4 regions of the Nonomuraea sp. NPDC049655 genome follow, and region 1 is predicted to be linked to each of the others. Evidence: riboswitches for the same ligand, from Rfam matches in the RefSeq annotation. Region 1 holds a riboswitch; each other region holds the start of a gene.
What was found. A riboswitch is a leader RNA that binds a small molecule or an ion and turns the genes downstream of it on or off. The one in region 1 is predicted to bind cyclic di-AMP.

Region 1 (4,341 bases):
GCTGGGCGACGAAGGCGGCGGCGTAGTTGCCGCCGCACTTGGCGAAGCCGGTGCCGCCGGGCGCGGCGCGCGTGTACTCGGTGGACAGCCAGACCGAGACGGGCTTGATGCCGCCGCTGAAGTACGAGGCCGCCGGCGAGGCGATCACCATGTACTTGTAGGTCTTCGACGGGTAGTTGACGCCGAGCCCGGCCTGCGTGGCGAACATGAACGGGCGCAGGTAGAGGCTGTGGCCCTCGGTGGTCGGCACCCACTCCTTGTCGGCCGAGACCAGCAGCTCCAGCGACTCCACGAACGCCTCCTCCGGCAGTTCGGGCATGGCCATGCGCTCGGCCGAGCGGTTGAAGCGGGCGGCGTTCGCGTACGGCCGGAAGGTCGCGATCGAGCCGGAGATCTGCCGGTACGCCTTCAGGCCCTCGAACAGCTCCTGCGCATAGTGGAAGACCGAGGTCGCGGGGTCGAGCGAGAGCGGCCCGTACGGCATGAGCCGGGCGTCGTGCCAGCCCTCGCCGTCGGTGTAGTCGATCGAGATCATGTGGTCGGTGAAGACCTGCCCGAATCCGGGGTTCGCCAGTACCTGCTCCCGCTCGGCCGCGGTGCGAGCGTGGTCGGAATGCTGCACGTCGAAGCTGAGCTTCTGAGCGATGGTCATGACGGAGGTCCTTCTCTCTACGAATCTGCGACTTCGAAAGCTGATTCTGTTAGCTACTGCCCGCGAGCAGTATTCGTACTTCCTAGTGTCTCGCGATTTGGGATGGCAAGAGGCAGTTGGGGTGGTTAGATCCGGCGAACGCGAAAAAGCGCCTGGCAGTCCGTGTTCGGACCGCCAGGCGCGTGCGGGGCTAGGCGGTCCTAGCCGGCTACTCGCGCGGCGATGTCGTCGCCGATCTCGCTGGTCGTGCGGCCGGCGCGGCCGGTCACCCGCTCGGCGATGTCGGCGGCCACGGCCTGCTCGACCTTGGCGGCCTCGGCGTGCAGGCCGAGGTGGTCGAGGAGCATGCCCACGGACAGGATGGTGGCGGTCGGGTCGGCCTTGCCCTGACCGGCGATGTCGGGCGCGCTGCCGTGCACCGGCTCGAACATGCTCGGCGAGGTGCGCTCGGGGTTGATGTTGCCGCTGGCCGCCAGGCCGATGCCGCCGGCGATCGCGGCGCCGAGGTCGGTGATGATGTCGCCGAACAGGTTGTCGGTGACGATCACGTCGAAGCGCTCGGGCTGGGTGACGAAGAACATCGAGGCCGCGTCGATGTGGCTGTAGTCGGTGGTGACGTCGGGGAACTCCGCGGCCACGCGGTCGACCGTGCGCTGCCAGAGGTCGCCGGCGAAGGTGAGCACGTTCGTCTTGTGGACGAGCGTGAGCTTCTTGCGGGGCCGCGACTGAGCCTTCTGGAAGGCGTACCGCACGACGCGCTCGACGCCGTGGGCGGTGTTCAGCGACTCCTGGGTGGCGATCTCGTGCGGCGTGCCGCGGCGCATGACGCCGCCGGTGCCCGCGTAGAGACCCTCGGTGCCCTCGCGGACGACGACCATGTCGATGTGCTCGGCGGTGGCGCCGGCCAGCGCGGTCTCGACGCCGGGGAACAGCTTGACCGGCCGCAGGTTGACGTAGTGGTCGAACTCGAACCGGAGCTTGAGCAGCAGGTCGCGCTCCAGGATGCCGGGCGGCACGCTGGGGTCGCCCACGGCGCCGAGCAGGATCGCGTCGTAGCCGCGCAGCTCTTCGAGCACCGCGTCGGGCAGGGTCTCGCCGGTGCGGTGGTAGCGGGCTGCGCCCAGGTCGTAGTGGGTGGGCTCGATCTTCGTGCCCACGGCCTCCAGGACCTTGAGCCCTTCGGCTACGACCTCGGCGCCGATGCCATCCCCGGGGATGACGGCCAGGCGGATGTTACGCGACTCCATGGGCGGTACCTTACCGGCTCGTCTCGGCTGACGAACACATCATCTCAACAACCGGACAATCCGTTTTGGGGGGATTGCGACCTTTTGACCGTTTCGTTAGAGTTCGACGAGCCTAATCCACGCAGCCGCTGCGTGGAGCCGGGGACCCACCTTTCCCCCCGGGGCGAATCGGCTGCGCCTCCCCCGAGGAGCCGCCGTAGGGCTACTTCCAGGCCCGAGCCCGTCAGCTAACCCGGTCGGCCACGTGGAAGGACAGTCCCCTGTCTAGCATCGCCATCCTTGTGGCGGTGGCAGCGGGCGCCGCAGGTCTCGTGCCTGCCGCCCCCGCGGCTCCCGCCGCTCCGGCCGCCCCCACCCCCTCCATCACCCTCACCGGCCCCCAGGTGAAACAGGTCCAGGAACGGCACGTGCCGAAACCGGCCTGGAAGGTCGCCCTCGAATACGCCATGGACAAGCGCGGCACCCCGTACGTGTGGGGCGGCGCCAGCGAACGGGGCTACGACTGCTCGGGCCTCATGCTCCGAGCCTACGAGGACGCCGGCATCGAGCTCCCCAGAACCGCCGCGGAGCAGTACGGCGCCTTCTCAAGGAAGATCGCCTGGAAGGACCTCAAGCCAGGCGACCTGGTGTTCTTCAGCGGCCTCGGCCACGTCGGCATGATCTCCAAGCCCGGCTACATGGTCCACTCCCCCCACACCGGCGACGTGGTGAAGGAGGAACGCCTGTCGCAGTGGCGCAGGCAGGCCTTCGTCGGCGCGGTACGCCCCGACCCCAAGGGCGTCAAGCGCTGGGCCGACTACAAGCAGCTCCAGAAGGCCCCCGCCCCCGCCATGCTCACCGCGACCCTGTGACGACGACCTTCCCCGGGGCGTGCCCCTCCTCCTGGTAGCGGACGGCCGCCGGGAGCTCGCCGAAGGGGAAGGTCCGGTCGATGACCGGGGTGACCGCGCCCCGCTCGATCAGCCCGGTCAGCGTCAGCAGGTTCGCCCTGTTGCTCCCGCAGCGGACGACGTCCGCCCTGACGATCCGCTGCGGGACGAAGGGCCCCGACGCGAGCGCGGCGAACATGTGGCCGGCCGGCTGCACCCAGCGGCCGGCCGGCCCGCCCACCAGCACGTACGTGCCCTTCCTGGTCAGCACGCGGCGGCAGTCCGCCAGCCGGCGGCCGCCCGCCACGTCGAGCAGCAGGTCGAAGCGCCGGCCCGACGCCGCGAAGTCCTCCTTGGTGTGGTCGATGACGTCGTCCGCGCCGAGCGAGCGGACCAGGTCCGCGTTGCGCCCGCTGCACACGCCCGTGACGTGCGCCCCCAGCGCCTTGGCGAGCTGCACGGCGAACGTGCCCACGCCGCCGGACGCGCCGTTGACCAGCACTTTCTGGCCCGGCTGGAGGCGTCCCTCGTCGCGCAGCGCGATCAGCGCGGTGTTGGCCGCCATCGGCACCGCCGCCGCCTGCTCGAACGACAGGCCCGCCGGTCTGGGCGCCACCTCGCCCTGCCGCAGGCAGACGTACTCGCCGAAGCCGCCCCCGAGCGACATCGCGTACACCTCGTCGCCGGGACGGAACAGCGTGACGTCCTTGCCGGCCGCCTCGACCTCCCCCGCCACGTCGGCCCCGAGGACGGCGATGCGCGGCCGGCGCAGCCCGACCCCGCCGCCCATGACCCGGGCCAGGTACGGCTCCCCCCGCATGAAGTGCCAGTCGTAGGGCTGCACGGACGTGGCCCGCACCCGGACCAGCACCTCGTCGTCGCGCGGCACGGGCCGCTCGACGTCGGTCAGGACGAGCTGGTCGGGCGAGCCGAACGAGCGCAGGACGTACGCCTTCATCGTTTTCTCCCTCGTGCCGCTGATGTGCCGCCAGTGTGGGCGTGACCTGCGCGGACGCTCAACGGTCGAAAGGCGACGGCTCGATGGCCGAAAGTACGACGGCCCGCCCGCCGATGGTGCGAACCAGGACCGGCCGTCCGCGCGATGACCGGGCACGGGCGCGGGCGGCACGCTCTCAGGCATGAGATGGATCGCACCCGCCGGGCTGGTCGCGCTCAGCGTCGTCCCGCTGGTCGCCGGCGCAATCCGGGTGACCGAACTGGCCGCCGGCGCCCCCGTGGCGGCGGACAACGCGCGCTTCTTCGCCATGCCCGTGCCGGTGTTGCTGCACATCCCGGCTTCCCTGGTGTTCTGCGTCCTCGGCACGTTCCAGTTCCAGGCCCGGTTCCGGGCCGGGCGGCCGGGGTGGCACCGCGCGGCGGGGCGGGTGCTGGTGGCGTGCGGGCTGGTCGCGGCGCTGTCGGGGGTGTGGCTGACGCTCTTCTCCGACCTTCCCGCCGGCGACGGGATGTTGCTGGCCGCCTTCCGGTTGCTGTTCGGGACGGCCATGGCCGCCTGCCTCCTGCTCGGCCTGGCCGCGATCCGGCGGCGCGACGTGGCCCGGCATCGCGCCTG
Region 2 (4,341 bases), on a different contig from region 1:
CCCGTACCGCAGGGCCTGGGCCAGGCTGCCGTCGAACACGTGGGTGTGCGCGTCGATCAGGCCGGGCAGCAGCGTCCTGCCCGTGCCGTCCACCTCGGCGTCGGCCGGGTGGCCCGCGCCGCTGCCGACAGCGGCGATCAGGCCGTCCTCGATCATCACGTCGGCCGTCGCGACGGTCTGCTCGCCGTCGAACACCCTGACGTCGCGGATCAATGTACGCATCGAAGCTCTCCCTTGTGAGTCGTGACGCCACCACAGAGGGGCAACCGGCCGGGAACTGTGACATGAGTGGCATAGATCACGCTTGATGCCTTCATGTCACAATCGCCACGCATCGGGGCTCTTCGGTTACGACAGACGAGGAGGCACGCCATGACACCGACCCCGCGGCACCCCGCCGACGCCGCCACCGAGCAGTTCCTCGGCTACCGGGAACTGCTGTTCTCCGTGGTCTACAACATGCTCGGCAGCGTCGCCGACACCGAGGACGTGCTGCAGGAGGCGTGGCTGGCCTGGTCCGCCCGGCACCGCAGGCCGGACGCCGGACCGGTGGAGAACGTCCGGGCCTACCTGGTGCGGATCGCGGTGAACCAGGCGCTCGCCCGGCGGGCGGACCTGAGCCGTCGGCAGGAGACCTACGTCGGCCCCTGGCTGCCGGAACCGCTGGTCACGGCCCCCGACAACACCGGAGGCGCCGCCGAGAGCGGGGAGTCGTTGTCGATGGCGGTGCTGGTCGTGCTGGAGACCCTGTCACCGCTGGAACGAGCGGTCTTCGTGCTGCACGAGGTGTTCGGATTCAGCCACCCGGAGACGGCCGACATCCTCGGGCGCACGCCCGCGGCGGTCCGGCAGCTCGCGGCCCGCGCGCGCCGCCACGTCCACGCGCGCCGTCCTCGTCACCGGACCCAGCCCGACGTGCACGCCGAGGTGACCGAGCGGTTCGCCGCGGCCGCCCTCGGCGGTGACCTGCGGGCCCTGCTGGAGGTGCTGGCGCCGGAGGTGACCTTGTGGACCGACGGCGGCGGCAAGGGACCGGCCACCAGCCTGCAGCCGGTCCACGGCCGGGACCAGGTGGCGGCGCTGTTCATGTCCGTCGCCGCGACGCTGACCCCGGGCGCGGTGGACCTGCGTTACCGGCGGGTGGCCGGCGACCCGTGCGCGCTCGTCTTCTCCGGTGACGGGCCGCTGGCCGTGGTCGTCGTCGATCTCACGCCCGAGGGCGACCGGATCGCCGCCGTCTACTCCGTCACCAACCCCGACAAGCTCACCGGCATCCGCTGAGCCGCCGGTCCGCGGCTAGTTCATCGAGATGTGCACGTGGTCGTAGTGGTTCTCGGTGATGCTGCCGCGGTCGGACATCGAGCGCCAGCCCGAGCCCTGGTTGATGCGCTGCTTCCAGATCACGTACTTGACGCCCAGCTTGGCCTTGTTCTTCAGCGCCCAGTCGGCCAGCCGGTCGCCGAGGGCGTTGTTGACGGCGCTCGGCATGGTGCCGCCCGTGCTCATCATGAAGTCGCAGGCCCGGCCGAGCGGGTGCTCGCCGCTGGAGCCGGACCGGAAGCAGCCCACCTCGTACGGCAGCGAGAAGTTCTTCTGCACCTGCGCGCGCATCAGCCGGGTGCGCGGCGTGATGTTGTCCGAGCCGGCCGGCAGCTCGGGCGCCCAGCTCCCGTCGGACTTCTTGCCCGGCCCGAACGGCACCAGGTCCTGGAGCTTCTTCTTGATGTCGTCGATGACGTCCTGGGCGTCGTCGCGCTGCTCGGCCACCTCCGCCGTGCCCGCCTTCAGCTCCGTCGCGAGCGCGGCGGCGGCCGTGGCGGCCTTCTTCTGGTCGTCGCGGGCCTTGGCCACGCTGTCCACGACCGCCTGCTGCTCGGCGGTGAGCTGTTCGAGCACGGCCGCGCCGCCGCCGTCCGGGGTCATCATGAACGCCGGCAGGGAGGTGTCGCCGTTCTGGTAGCGCAGCCGGGCGATCTCGGCGACCCGCTGCTCGGCCGTGGCCAGCGCCTGCTCGGCGGCGGTGAGCCGCTGCTGGGCCGCGGTGGCGGCCTGCTGGGCCTTGGCCAGCTCGACCCGCTTGAGGTTGTACGTCTCGATGAGCTTGTCGACCTTGCGGTTGAGCTCCTTGAGCTGGGCCCGCAGCTGCGCCTCGGACGGCTTGGGCGCGGCCGCCACGGCGGCTGCCCCGGAGACCGAGGCGGCGGCCGGATGGACGAGCAGGGCGGTGGCGGTGATGAGACCGACGGCGAGACTCGCGGGGGACGAAGCCGCCACGTGGTTGTTCCTCTCCCTCTGCCGGCCGGGTTAGCTGACGGGTTCGGGCACGGGAGCAGTCCCTACCACTTGCGCGGATTCACCCCGGATGCGATGGGTCCCCGGCTCCCGGGCAACACGCCCGGGATTAGGCGTACAACGACCGTTATGGCCGATGTCTAACGGGATATTAGTGGTAGATCACGAGTCATGCGACTTTAATGAGAAACCAATTAGTGATCAATTCGTGATCGCAACATGCGTGCCGCCTCCTCCGGCAGCACGTCGTTGACGAAGGCCCCCATGGCCGACTCCGAGCCCGCCAGGTACTTCAGCTTCCCGGGCGCCCGCCTGATGCTGAACAGCTCCAGGCGCAGGTAGGCCAGCTCGCGACCGTACCGCACCGGCGCCTGGTGCCAGGCCGAGATGTACGGCATCGCGACCCCGAACAGCGCGTCGAGCGCCCGCAGCACCGAGGTGTACAGCGGCGCGAACGCGGCCCGCTCCTCCTCCGACAGCGCCGCCAGGTCGGGCACCTGCCGGTGCGGATACACGTGCACCTCGAACGGCCAGCGCGCGGCGGCCGGCACGAACGCCGTCCAGAGCTCGTTGGCGGCCACCACCCGCGTGCCGGCGGCCTGCTCGGCGGCCAGCACGTCGGCGAACAGGTTGCCGCCCGTGTGCCGAGAGGCGGCCCCCAGCTGGAGCTTGGTGCGCGGGGTCACGTAGGGATAGGCGTAGATCTGCCCGTGCGGGTGGGGGAGCGTGATGCCGATCTCCTCGCCCCGGTTCTCGAAGCAGAACACCTGCTCGACACCCTCCATGCCGGACAGCTCGGCCGTGCGGTCGGCCCACGCCTCCATGACCAGCCTGACCTGCGCGTTGGAGAGCCTGGAGAAGGAGGAGGAGTGGTCGGAGGTGAAGCACACCACCTCACAACGTCCGACACCCGGCCGCACCTCACTCAGGCCGCCGACATCCCCGTAAGTCCCAAAATTTCCGGAGAAAGAGGGGAAGCGGTTCTCGAACACCACCACGTCATAGTCATGGGCCGGGATCTCCGACGCCCGCGTGGCGGATGACGGGCACAACGGGCACTCGTCGGCCGGCGGCAGGAACGTCCGCGTCTGCCGGTGGCCGGCGATCGCGATCCACTCCTCGGTCAGCGGGTCGTAGCGCAGCTCGGAGGCCACCGGCCGCGGATCGAGCGGCCGCCGGTCGATCGCGCTCCGGTCGGCGTCGTCGCGCCGGTCGAAGTAGATCAGCTCTCGGCCGTCTGCCAGGTGGGTGATGGTGCGCTTCAAGGCGTGCCCTCCGCGATGATCAGTTCTCCGGCCCGTTCGGCCAGCTCGGTGCGTGCTTCCTCGGGCAGCCCCGCGTCGCTGATGACCACGTCGGCCTCGGTCAGCTCGGCGATCGTGCTGATGCCGACCGTGTTCCATTTGGTGTGGTCGGCGGGGACCACCAGCCGGTGCGCCGCGGCCACCAGCTCCCTGTCGGTCTCGGACTCCAGGAGGTTGGGCGTGGTGAACCCGGCGCGCAGGCTCATGCCGTGCACCCCGAGGAAGAGCGTGTCCACGTGCAGGCGGCGGATGGCCGCCACCGCCACGGGGCCGACGAGCGCGTCGGAGGGCGTGCGCACGCCGCCGGTCAGCACGACCGTGCGGTCGGCGCGCGGGTTGCGGTGGAAGACCTCGGCGACGGGGATCGAGTTGGTGATCACGGTCAGCTCGGCCACCGCGACGAGGTGGTGGGCCAGCGCCCACGTGGTGGTGCCGGCGGAGAGGGCCACGGCGGTGCCCGGCCGTACGAGGGTGGCCGCGTGCCGCGCGATGGCCTCCTTCTCCTGCTGCTGGCGGGCGGACTTGGCGGTGAAGCCGGGCTCCTCGGTCGAGCCGGGGCCGAGGGCCGTCGCGCCGCCGTGGACCTTCTCCAGCAGCCCGCGCTCGGCCAGCACCTCAAGGTCGCGGCGTATCGTCATGTCGGAGACGCCGAGCTCGCGCACGAGGTCGGCCACCCGGACGCCGCCGCTGCTGCGTACGCGTTCGAGGATCGTCTGCTGACGCTGCTGTGCGAGCACGCCCACCC
Region 3 (4,341 bases), on a different contig from region 1:
CACCGTGGCCCGGCCGTCGCTGTAGGCGATCTGCGCGCCCTGCGAGCTCGGGTAGAGCCCCTCGGCGGCCAGCAGCACCCCGGCCTTGGCCAGCGCCTCGTTGTAGGCGTGCATGTTGTCGACGAGCTCCTGGCTGGGCAGCGCCCCGGCCTCGGTCTCCCCGTTGGCCTTGCCGACGATCATGAATTTCATCCTGCCGTCCCTTCCGTCCGCGGCCCCGGGGCGGAGCCGGCCTCGCCGAAGCGTCGAACGGGCGCCGGCCGGATCGACACGCGGGCGCGGACCGTCCGCTTCCAGGGCACCGTACCGGTCGTGCGGCCGGGTGGCCGATGTGCCATCCTCGCCCCATGCACCAACCCGCACAAGACGCCCCCGTCCCCAACCGGGCCCTCTGGGACGAGCGCGCCCGCGTCCACGGCTCCACCTCCGCCGACCGGTTCTACGACGTCGACGCCTTCCTCGCCGGCCGGCAGACCCTCTACCCGCTTGAACGCCGCCTGGCCGGCGACGTCGCCGGCCGGGACCTGCTCCACCTGCAATGCCATTTCGGCCTGGACACGCTGAGCTGGGCACGGCTCGGAGCGCGGGTGACCGGCGTCGACTTCTCCCCGGTGGCGGTCGCGCGCGCCCGCGACCTGGCGGCCAGGGCCGGGCTGGCGGCCACGTTCGTCGAGGCCGACACGCAGCGGCTGCCGGAGTCGCTGGCCGGCGGCTTCGACCTGGCGGTGGCCACGTACGGCGTGTTGTGCTGGATCGGCGACCTGGACGCCTGGATGCGCGGCGCGGCCATGGCGCTGCGGCCGGGCGGGCGGCTGGTGCTGGTCGACCTGCATCCGGCCTACGAGACGGTGTCCTCGCTCGACCCGCTGGTGGCCGACTGGCCCTACGGCGGCGGCCAGGCCCACCGGGAGACGGTGACCGGGACGTACGCCGACGCCGCGGTGGTGACCGAGGCCCACGAGGCGGTCGAGTACCCGCACTCGGTGGGCGAGATCGTCACGGCGGCGGCGCGGGCCGGGTTCACGGTGGCCGAGCTGGGCGAGCACGTCGAGACCGACATGGACCCGCGCGGCCTGCTGGCCGAGGGCGCGGACGGCCGGTACCGGTTCCCGTTCGGGGACTCGCACCTGCCGATCCTGTACTCGCTGCTGGCGGTCCGGCCCTGAGACGCGGCGAGCGCGCGTCCCTCGTACGGGGACGCGCGCTCGGAGCGGGGGAAGGTCAGCTCGCGTACTGCGGGTATCCGTAGCCGACGACCTGCGACTTCGGACGGACGCGCTCCTCGACCTTGCCGTTGCCGGTGTTGCCCTCGATCGTGGAGATCGTGCCGTCCTGGTTGTCCTTGACGACGAAGCCGACGTGCTGGATGGCGTCCAGGCTCTTGCTGCCGCCCCAGGAGAAGAAGACCACCGCGCCGGGCCTGGCCTCGGCGCCCCAGCGGTCGTTGGCGGCGAACCACTTGGCGTGGGCCACGGTCCAGGCGTCCCAGCCGACCTGCGGGCGGGCGCCGGTGTGCTCGCCGACCCAGGAGACGAAGATCGAGCACCAGGGGGCGTTCAGGTACATGGCGCGGGTGCCGCCGTCGCGGGCGATGGTCTCCGCCGCGCGCTGGGAGTCGGCGTACCACTTCTGGAACTTGGTGCCGCCGCCGTAGGCGTTCTCGGAGGTGCCGACCTGGGCCTTGGCCATCGCCAGCACCTGCTGGGCGGTGACGTTGACCTGGGTCTCCTCCGCCTTGCGGGTCTGGGCGGCGGTCTGCGGCGCGACGGCCGAGTGCCCGGCCGCGGCGGCCGGGCCGGCGCTGTCGGCGGCGGCGGCGGTGGCGTGGGCGCCGATGGCGGAGGCGAGGATGGCCGCGCCGAGCGCGGCGTGAGCGTAGGTGATCTTCGGGGCACGGATGGGACGGTGCGTGGCCATCGAGGGCATTGACTCCTTGCTTCCATGCCGCTTACCGGGTTAGCTGACGGGTTCGGACGTGGAAGCTGCCCTACGGCACCGAAGTGCCGATTCACCCCAAAGGACGTGGGTCCCCGGTTCCGCCCGAAGGCGGATTCAGCGGTCACAGGACGATCCTGTGAAATGTCTTGCGATGGTTGGACAAAGCCGGACAAACCGGACGTCTGCCGCGAGATGCCCCACAAGGTAATACATCGGGCAAGAGCAAGGCAAGTGGCTAAAGGTCCAGCTAGGAGAGTTGCGCCCGCGCTTCGGCCAGAAGCCCCATCATGGCAAGGGATTCGTCAAGCGGCATGATCGCGCTCTCTGTGCGGCCCTCGATCGTGGCCGCGCGCACCTCGCGCAGCTCGCCCGCGTAACCGTTGTCGGCCGGGTCGAGCACCAGCTCCTCCGTCTCCATCGACGGCCCCGACAGCAGCACCCGCCGCGGCGCCCAGAACGGCGCCAGGATGTCGGCCCGCATCGACGTGCCCACCACGCTCGCGTCGTTGGCGTGATGGGCCAGCAGCGACACGTCCACCAGGGCGCGCCGCCCGTCCGGGTACAGCAGCAGCCCGCCGGCCTCGGCGTCGACGCCGCTGGGCGCCAGCGAGCCGGCCATGCGCAGCTCCGCGGGCATGCCGAGCAGCAGCTGGGCCAGCCCGAACGGGTAGATCCCCAGGTCGAGCAGGGCCCCGCCGCCCAGCTCCGGCGCCCACAGCCGATGGGCGGGGTCGTAGGGCAGCGCGAAGCCGAACGAGGCCCGCACCGACCGGATCTCGCCGAAGCGCGGATCGGCCGCCACCCGCTGGATGAGCGGGTTGAAGCGCATCCACATGGCCTCCATGAGGAAGACCCCGGCCGCGCGGGCCAGCGCCACCATGCGCTCGGCGTCGGCCACGTCGGCCGCCAGCGGCTTCTCGCACAGCACCGACTTGCCCGCCGCGATGGCCGCCTCGGCCACCTCCAGGTGCTGGGCGTGCGGCGTGGCGACGTAGATCGCGTCGACGGCCGGATCGGCGCACAGGGCCTCGTAGGAGCCGTAGGCCGACTCCGCGCCCAGCTCGTCGGCCAGCGCCCGCGCCCTGAGCGGGCTCCGCGAGCCGACGGCGGCCACCCGCATGCCGGGCTCGGCCACGATGGCCGCTCCCACGGTACGCGCGATGCCGCCGGTCGCCGCTATTCCCCAGGTGAAATCTCGCACGACCGAGATCGTAGAGCGCTCAGGTCAGGTTGAACGAGTCGGGGTCGGGCCCGATCCGCCGCCCCGCGTTCATCGCGCCGATGGCCGCCATGTCCTCGGTGTCGAGGATGAAGTCGAACACGTCGATGTTCTCCTCGATCCTCGACGGCGTGACCGACTTGGGGATCACCACGTTGCCGAGCTGCAGGTGCCAGCGGAGCACGATCTGGGCGGGCGTCTTGCCGTACTTCTCCGACAGCACGCGCAGCGCCGGGTCGGCCAGCAGCCCCTTGCCCTGCCCGAGCGGGCTCCACGCCTCGGTCAGAATGCCGTTGGCCTCGTGGAAGGCCCGCATCTCGCGCTGCTGGAAGTACGGGTGGAGCTCGATCTGGTTGATCGACGGCGTGATGTCGGTCTCCTCCATCAGCCGGGTCAGGGTGGCGACCGTGAAGTTGGAGACCCCGATGGCCTTGGCCCGTCCGTCCCGGTAGATCTTCTCCAGCCCCCGCCAGGCCTGCACATACCTGTCCTGCTCCGGGACCGGCCAGTGGATCAGGAAAAGATCTACGTAGTCGAGGCCCAGACGGGCCAGGCTCTCGTCGAAGGCCTGCTCGGCGCGCCCGTGGTCGCCGTTCCACAGCTTGGTGGTGACGAACACCTTCTCCCGTGGCACCCCGGCGGCGCGCACGGCCCGGCCGACGCCCTCCTCGTTCTCGTAGGCGGCGGCGGTGTCGATGTGCCGGTATCCGGCGCGCAGCGCGGCCGTCACCGCGTGCTCGGCGTCGTCGGCAGAGACCTGCCAGACGCCGAAGCCGAGCTGTGGTATCTGCACACCGTCGGTGTTGAGCATCAGCGAGTTCATACCCTCCATTGTTCACGTGTCGTTTCTTGCGGCTTAAGCAGGCCGGGCTACCTTGAGGCGGGTCGTGCAAGGCCATCCACCGGCTGGGGGAAACAGAGTGGTCAGACAGGCGTCGGCCTGGGTGGAGTCTCCGCTCCAGATGCTGTGCGCCGTCGAGGCCCACCATGCCGGGCTGCTCGGCCCGGACACCGTGGTCGTGCCGCGCGCCGGCCTGCGCCCGCTGCGCGCCACCCGCAAGGAGCTGCGCCGCCTCGACCTGCCCGCCGGCCTGGTGCTGGACGAGCCGCGCGAGCGCATGCCGCGCCGCGTCCAGGCCGTGGGCGACGCGTTCTCCGGCAAGGTCCAGATGCGCTGGCTGACC
Region 4 (4,341 bases), on a different contig from region 1:
GAGCGCGAGCACGCCGCTCAGCTCGCCGCGGGCGTGCAGGTCCTTGGCCAGGGCGGTGGCCCCGGCCGCCATGGCCGCGAGAGCGGCGCCGCGGTCGCCGGCGCTCCTGAGCCGATCGAGGCCCGTGCCCGCGGCCCGCGCGACGGCCTCGGCGGGCACGTCGGCGGCCAGCGCCGGGGCGCCCATGACGCCGGTGTCCATGAGGACGACGCCCTGGCCGGCCCGGACGATCAGGTCGCGGACGAGGGCGTACTCCTCCCCCTTGGTGTCGAGGGTGCCCAGCAGCAAGACCGCCATGTCAGACCTCCTACGATCGGCCTTCCGACCTTACCCCGGCGATCTCCGCGTGGCGGATGCCCAGGACGTCCACGCCGTGCTCGGACAGCGGGCGGGAGCCGAAGATGCGGCGTTCCTCCTCGGTGATGGCGACGTCGTTGATGCTGGCCTCCCGGCGGCGCATCAGCCCCGACGCGTCGAACTCCCACTGCTCGTTGCCGTAGCTGCGCCACCACTGGCCGGCGGCGTCGCGGGACTCGTACTGGAAGCGCACGGCGATGCGGTCGCCGGTGACCGCCCACAGCTCCTTGCGCAGGGCGTAGTCCAGCTCGCGGGCCCACTTGCGGCGCAGGAACTCCGCGATCTCGGCGCGGCCGGTGACGAACTCGCCCCGGTTGCGCCACACGGAGTCCTCGGTGTACGCGAGCGCGACGCGGTCGGGGTCGCGGGTGTTCCAGGCGTCCTCGGCGGCCTGGACCTTGATCCGGGCGGTCTCCTCGGTGAACGGCGGGACGGGCGGGCGGGTCATGGGCGGTCCTCTCATCGAGAGAACGGGCGTTCTCCCGGGTTGTGCGCTAGCGTAGAGAACGATCGTTCTCCGCGGCAAGCACCTGGAGGGGTGTCATGGATCACGAGCAGCGGCTGCTGGACGCCGCGGGCGACCTGTTCTACCGCCGCGGCGTGCAGGCGGTCGGCATGGACGAGATCCGGGCCGCCTCCGGCGTCTCGCTGAAACGCCTCTACCAGTGTTTCCCGTCGAAGGAGGCGCTGGTCGTGGCCTATCTGCGGCGGCGCGACGAACGCTGGATGGCCTCGCTCACCGCGTACGTGGCCGACGCCGGCGACCGCATCCCGGCGGTCTTCGCGTGGCTGGAACGCTGGTTCACCGAGGACGACTTCCGCGGCTGCGGGTTCGCCAACGCCTTCGCCGAGCTGGGCGCCGGTTCGGCCGCCGTCCGCACGGCGGTGCGCGAGCACAAGGAGCGCCTGCGCGCCTACCTGCGCTCGCTCGCCGAGGAGGCCGGAGCCGGAGACCCCGGCCTGCTCGCCGAGCAGTTGCTCACCCTGATCGACGGCGCCACGGTCACCGCGATGATCTCCGAGGAGGCGGGCGCGGCCCGCTCGGCCGGGCAGGCCGCGGCGGTCCTGGTCCACCGGCGGCCCTGAAACGCGAAAGAGCGCACTCCCCGCGGGGAATGCGCTCTTCGCTTGGCAGGATCAGGCGGCGTACGACGGGTAGCCGTAGCCGACGACCTGGGAGGTCGGGCGGACACGCTGCTCGACCTTGCCGTTGCCGGTGTTGCCCTCGATCGTGGAGATCGTGCCGTCGCCGTTGTCCTTGACGACGAAGCCGACGTGCTGGATGTCGCTCAGGCTCTTGCTGCCGCTCCAGGAGAAGAAGACGACGGCGCCCGGCTTGGCCTCGGTGCCCCAGCGGTCGTTGGCGGCGAACCACTTGGCGTGGGTCACGGTGTAGGCGTCCCAGCCGACCTGCGGGCGGGCGCCGGTCTGCTCGCCGACCCAGGAGACGAACATCGAGCACCAGGGGGCGTTCAGGTACATGGCGCGGTTGCCGCCGTCACGCGCGGCGGTCTCGGCGGCGCGCTGCGAATCGGCGTACCACTTCTGGAACTTGGTGCCGCCGCCGTTGGCGTCCTCGGAGGTGCCGACCTGGGCGCGGGCCGTGGCCAGCACCTGGGCGGCGGTGACGTTGACCTTGCCCTTGGCGCTCTCGTCGGCGGCGCGGTTCTGCGCGACGCGCGGCTGGGCGGCCACGCCGGCGACCTTGGCGGTCTGGGTGGCGGTGTGGGCGGTGGCGGTGGCGGTGTCGGCGTTCACTGCCGCGTGCGTGCCGAGCACGCCGGCGACGGCGGTCGCGCCGAGAGCGATCTTGGCGAGGTCGAGCTTGTAGGCACGGTGAAGACGGTGCTTGGCCATGAGGGTGTTACTCCTTGAGCTTCCGTGCCGCTTGCCGGGTTAGCTGACGGGTTCGGGCGGGAAGCTGCCCTACGGCACCACGGTGCCGATTCACCCCATTGGACACATGGGTCCCCGGTTCCGCGCACAGGCGGATTCAGCGGTCTCTTGGTCAGGCAAAGGGCTGACGCATCGTCTTCCCGGGCCCGGGAAAGGGCCTGAAGGTATATGTGCGACGCCCGGATGCGGGGATGTCCGCATCGACTCTGTACAACACGGGTCCCGCTTGGGTAATTCCCAGGCAATGCCATCCCTACCTGGGACGACTCCCCGTTCGGCTGTGTACAACCAAGCTACCCGGCGAGTAATTCCCAGGCAAATGGCGGCAATGAATTCGACGGTGCGTGGGAGAAACGCTACGCACCGAATCGGTTCACGCCACGTGCGCCTTTATCGCCACACTCGTGAGCGCCAGCAACAATTCCAGATCGGGCTCGGCGTCGACCTGCACGGCGACCCAGGCGCGGTCGCGGCAGGCATGGACCTGGTCGCACGCCCGCAGGTACGGCTCCAGGCGGCCGATGGCGGGGGCGGTGAGCCGTACGTGGATCTCGTCCCGGCCGGCCAGGCGCAGGATCTCGGTTCCGTGTACGGCGAAGGTGACCTGCTGACCGGTGCCGCTGACGTTCAGCGACGGCCAGGACCGTAACTCCGCGACCGCGCGGACCACGTAGGGCCCGCGTCGCGTGGGCGTCCGCCGCCAGGCGGAGATTCCTGCCACGCTCCAATGCTGAGCCACGGCTCACCTCGCCGTCAGCCCCCGTTCCTGAACCGTTATCCCCTCGTGAACGGGCGCGTCCAGGGTCTGACCGGCACGATTACGGACGCCTGACCGATACGTATTGACGCTCCCCCAGGCAGAAGCTACCGTCGATTCACAACTTAAAGGAAACTTTCCTAATAGTTTCCCCAGAAGTCTCCCATCCCACTCCCCACACACCCCCCCAACGGATGTCGGAGCGACATGAAGCACACCATTCTGAGCAAGGTCCTGGCGGGAATGGCGGCATTGGCCCTGCCTCTCACCGCGGCCGTGGCCGCCCCAGCGCTCGCCTCCGCCAGCACGGTGGCGTACGCGGCGGCCTGGGCCCCGTGGACCGCCTACACGGCGGGCACGGTCGTCACCTACAACGGCGTCGACTACGTCTGTCTCCAGGCGCACACCTCCCAGCCCGGCTGGGAGCCGCCGAACGTGGCGGCGCTGTGGAAGGTCTCCGGTGGCGGCGGCAGCGACACGACCGCGCCGTCCGTGCCGGGCAACCTGCGCTCGACCGGCGTCACGGACACCAGCGTGGCCCTGGCCTGGAACGCCTCCACCGACAACGTGGCCGTGACCGGCTACGAGGTCTACCGCGGCGGCACCCTGGTCACCACCGTCACGGGCACCACGTACAACGACACCGGCCTCACCGCGAACACGGCCTACAGCTACACCGTGCGCGCGCGTGACGCGGCCGGCAACCGCTCGGCCAACAGCAACCAGATCTCCGCGACGACCACCGGCGGCGGTGGCGGCGACGACAAGACACCGCCGTCGGTCCCCGGCAACCTGCGCTCGACCGGCGTCAGCAACAACAGCGTCTCGCTGGCCTGGAACGCCTCCACCGACAACGTGGCGGTCACCGGCTACGAGGTCTACCGCGGCGGCACCCTGGTCACCACCGTCACGGGCACCACGTACAACGACACCGGCCTCACCGCCAACACCTCCTACAACTACACCGTGCGCGCGCGTGACGCGGCGGGCAACCGCTCGGCCGACAGCAACCAGATCACCGCGACCACCACGGGCGGCGGCGGTGGCGGCGGCAACAAGGTGCTGGGCTACTTCGTCCAGTGGGGCATCTACCAGCGCGGCTACCACGTCAAGAACATCGACACCAGCGGCTCGGCGGCCAAGCTGACCCACATCAACTACGCGTTCGGCAACGTGCAGAACGGGCAGTGCACGATCGGCGACAGCTACGCCGACTACGACCGCTTCTACCAGGCGGGCGAGAGCGTCGACGGCGTCGCCGACACCTGGGACAACGGCGCGCTGCGCGGCAACTTCAACCAGCTGCGCAAGCTGAAGAAGAAGTACCCCAA

Region 2: another riboswitch for cyclic di-AMP. It lies ahead of ACIBQ6_RS49225 (hypothetical protein); the one in region 1 lies ahead of ACIBQ6_RS08655 (C40 family peptidase).
Region 3: another riboswitch for cyclic di-AMP. It lies ahead of ACIBQ6_RS04425 (CHAP domain-containing protein); the one in region 1 lies ahead of ACIBQ6_RS08655 (C40 family peptidase).
Region 4: another riboswitch for cyclic di-AMP. It lies ahead of ACIBQ6_RS23015 (CHAP domain-containing protein); the one in region 1 lies ahead of ACIBQ6_RS08655 (C40 family peptidase).

The regions. Positions count from the first base shown of each region.
Region 1 is NZ_JBITLS010000002.1:698,484-702,824, forward strand. Features, by position in the region: gene ACIBQ6_RS08645 (branched-chain amino acid aminotransferase) at 1-652, opposite strand, end outside; gene ACIBQ6_RS08650 (3-isopropylmalate dehydrogenase) at 853-1,899, opposite strand; cyclic di-AMP (ydaO/yuaA leader) riboswitch at 1,999-2,156, shown strand; gene ACIBQ6_RS08655 (C40 family peptidase) at 2,187-2,750, shown strand; gene ACIBQ6_RS08660 (NAD(P)-dependent alcohol dehydrogenase) at 2,734-3,726, opposite strand; gene ACIBQ6_RS08665 (DUF2306 domain-containing protein) at 3,908-4,341, shown strand, end outside.
Region 2 is NZ_JBITLS010000026.1:13,143-17,483, reverse strand. Features, by position in the region: gene ACIBQ6_RS49235 (amidohydrolase family protein) at 1-222, opposite strand, end outside; gene sigJ (RNA polymerase sigma factor SigJ) at 373-1,281, shown strand; gene ACIBQ6_RS49225 (hypothetical protein) at 1,297-2,274, opposite strand; cyclic di-AMP (ydaO/yuaA leader) riboswitch at 2,280-2,418, opposite strand; gene galT (galactose-1-phosphate uridylyltransferase) at 2,487-3,557, opposite strand; gene ACIBQ6_RS49215 (DeoR/GlpR family DNA-binding transcription regulator) at 3,554-4,333, opposite strand.
Region 3 is NZ_JBITLS010000001.1:954,424-958,764, forward strand. Features, by position in the region: gene ACIBQ6_RS04415 (YciI family protein) at 1-192, opposite strand, end outside; gene ACIBQ6_RS04420 (class I SAM-dependent methyltransferase) at 348-1,166, shown strand; gene ACIBQ6_RS04425 (CHAP domain-containing protein) at 1,222-1,917, opposite strand; cyclic di-AMP (ydaO/yuaA leader) riboswitch at 1,931-2,068, opposite strand; gene ACIBQ6_RS04430 (Gfo/Idh/MocA family protein) at 2,186-3,139, opposite strand; gene ACIBQ6_RS04435 (aldo/keto reductase) at 3,159-3,980, opposite strand; gene ACIBQ6_RS04440 (hypothetical protein) at 4,078-4,341, shown strand, end outside.
Region 4 is NZ_JBITLS010000007.1:45,403-49,743, forward strand. Features, by position in the region: gene ACIBQ6_RS23000 (Tm-1-like ATP-binding domain-containing protein) at 1-297, opposite strand, end outside; gene ACIBQ6_RS23005 (nuclear transport factor 2 family protein) at 308-805, opposite strand; gene ACIBQ6_RS23010 (TetR/AcrR family transcriptional regulator) at 901-1,443, shown strand; gene ACIBQ6_RS23015 (CHAP domain-containing protein) at 1,495-2,214, opposite strand; cyclic di-AMP (ydaO/yuaA leader) riboswitch at 2,229-2,366, opposite strand; gene ACIBQ6_RS23020 (luciferase family protein) at 2,627-2,974, opposite strand; gene ACIBQ6_RS23025 (glycosyl hydrolase family 18 protein) at 3,218-4,341, shown strand, end outside.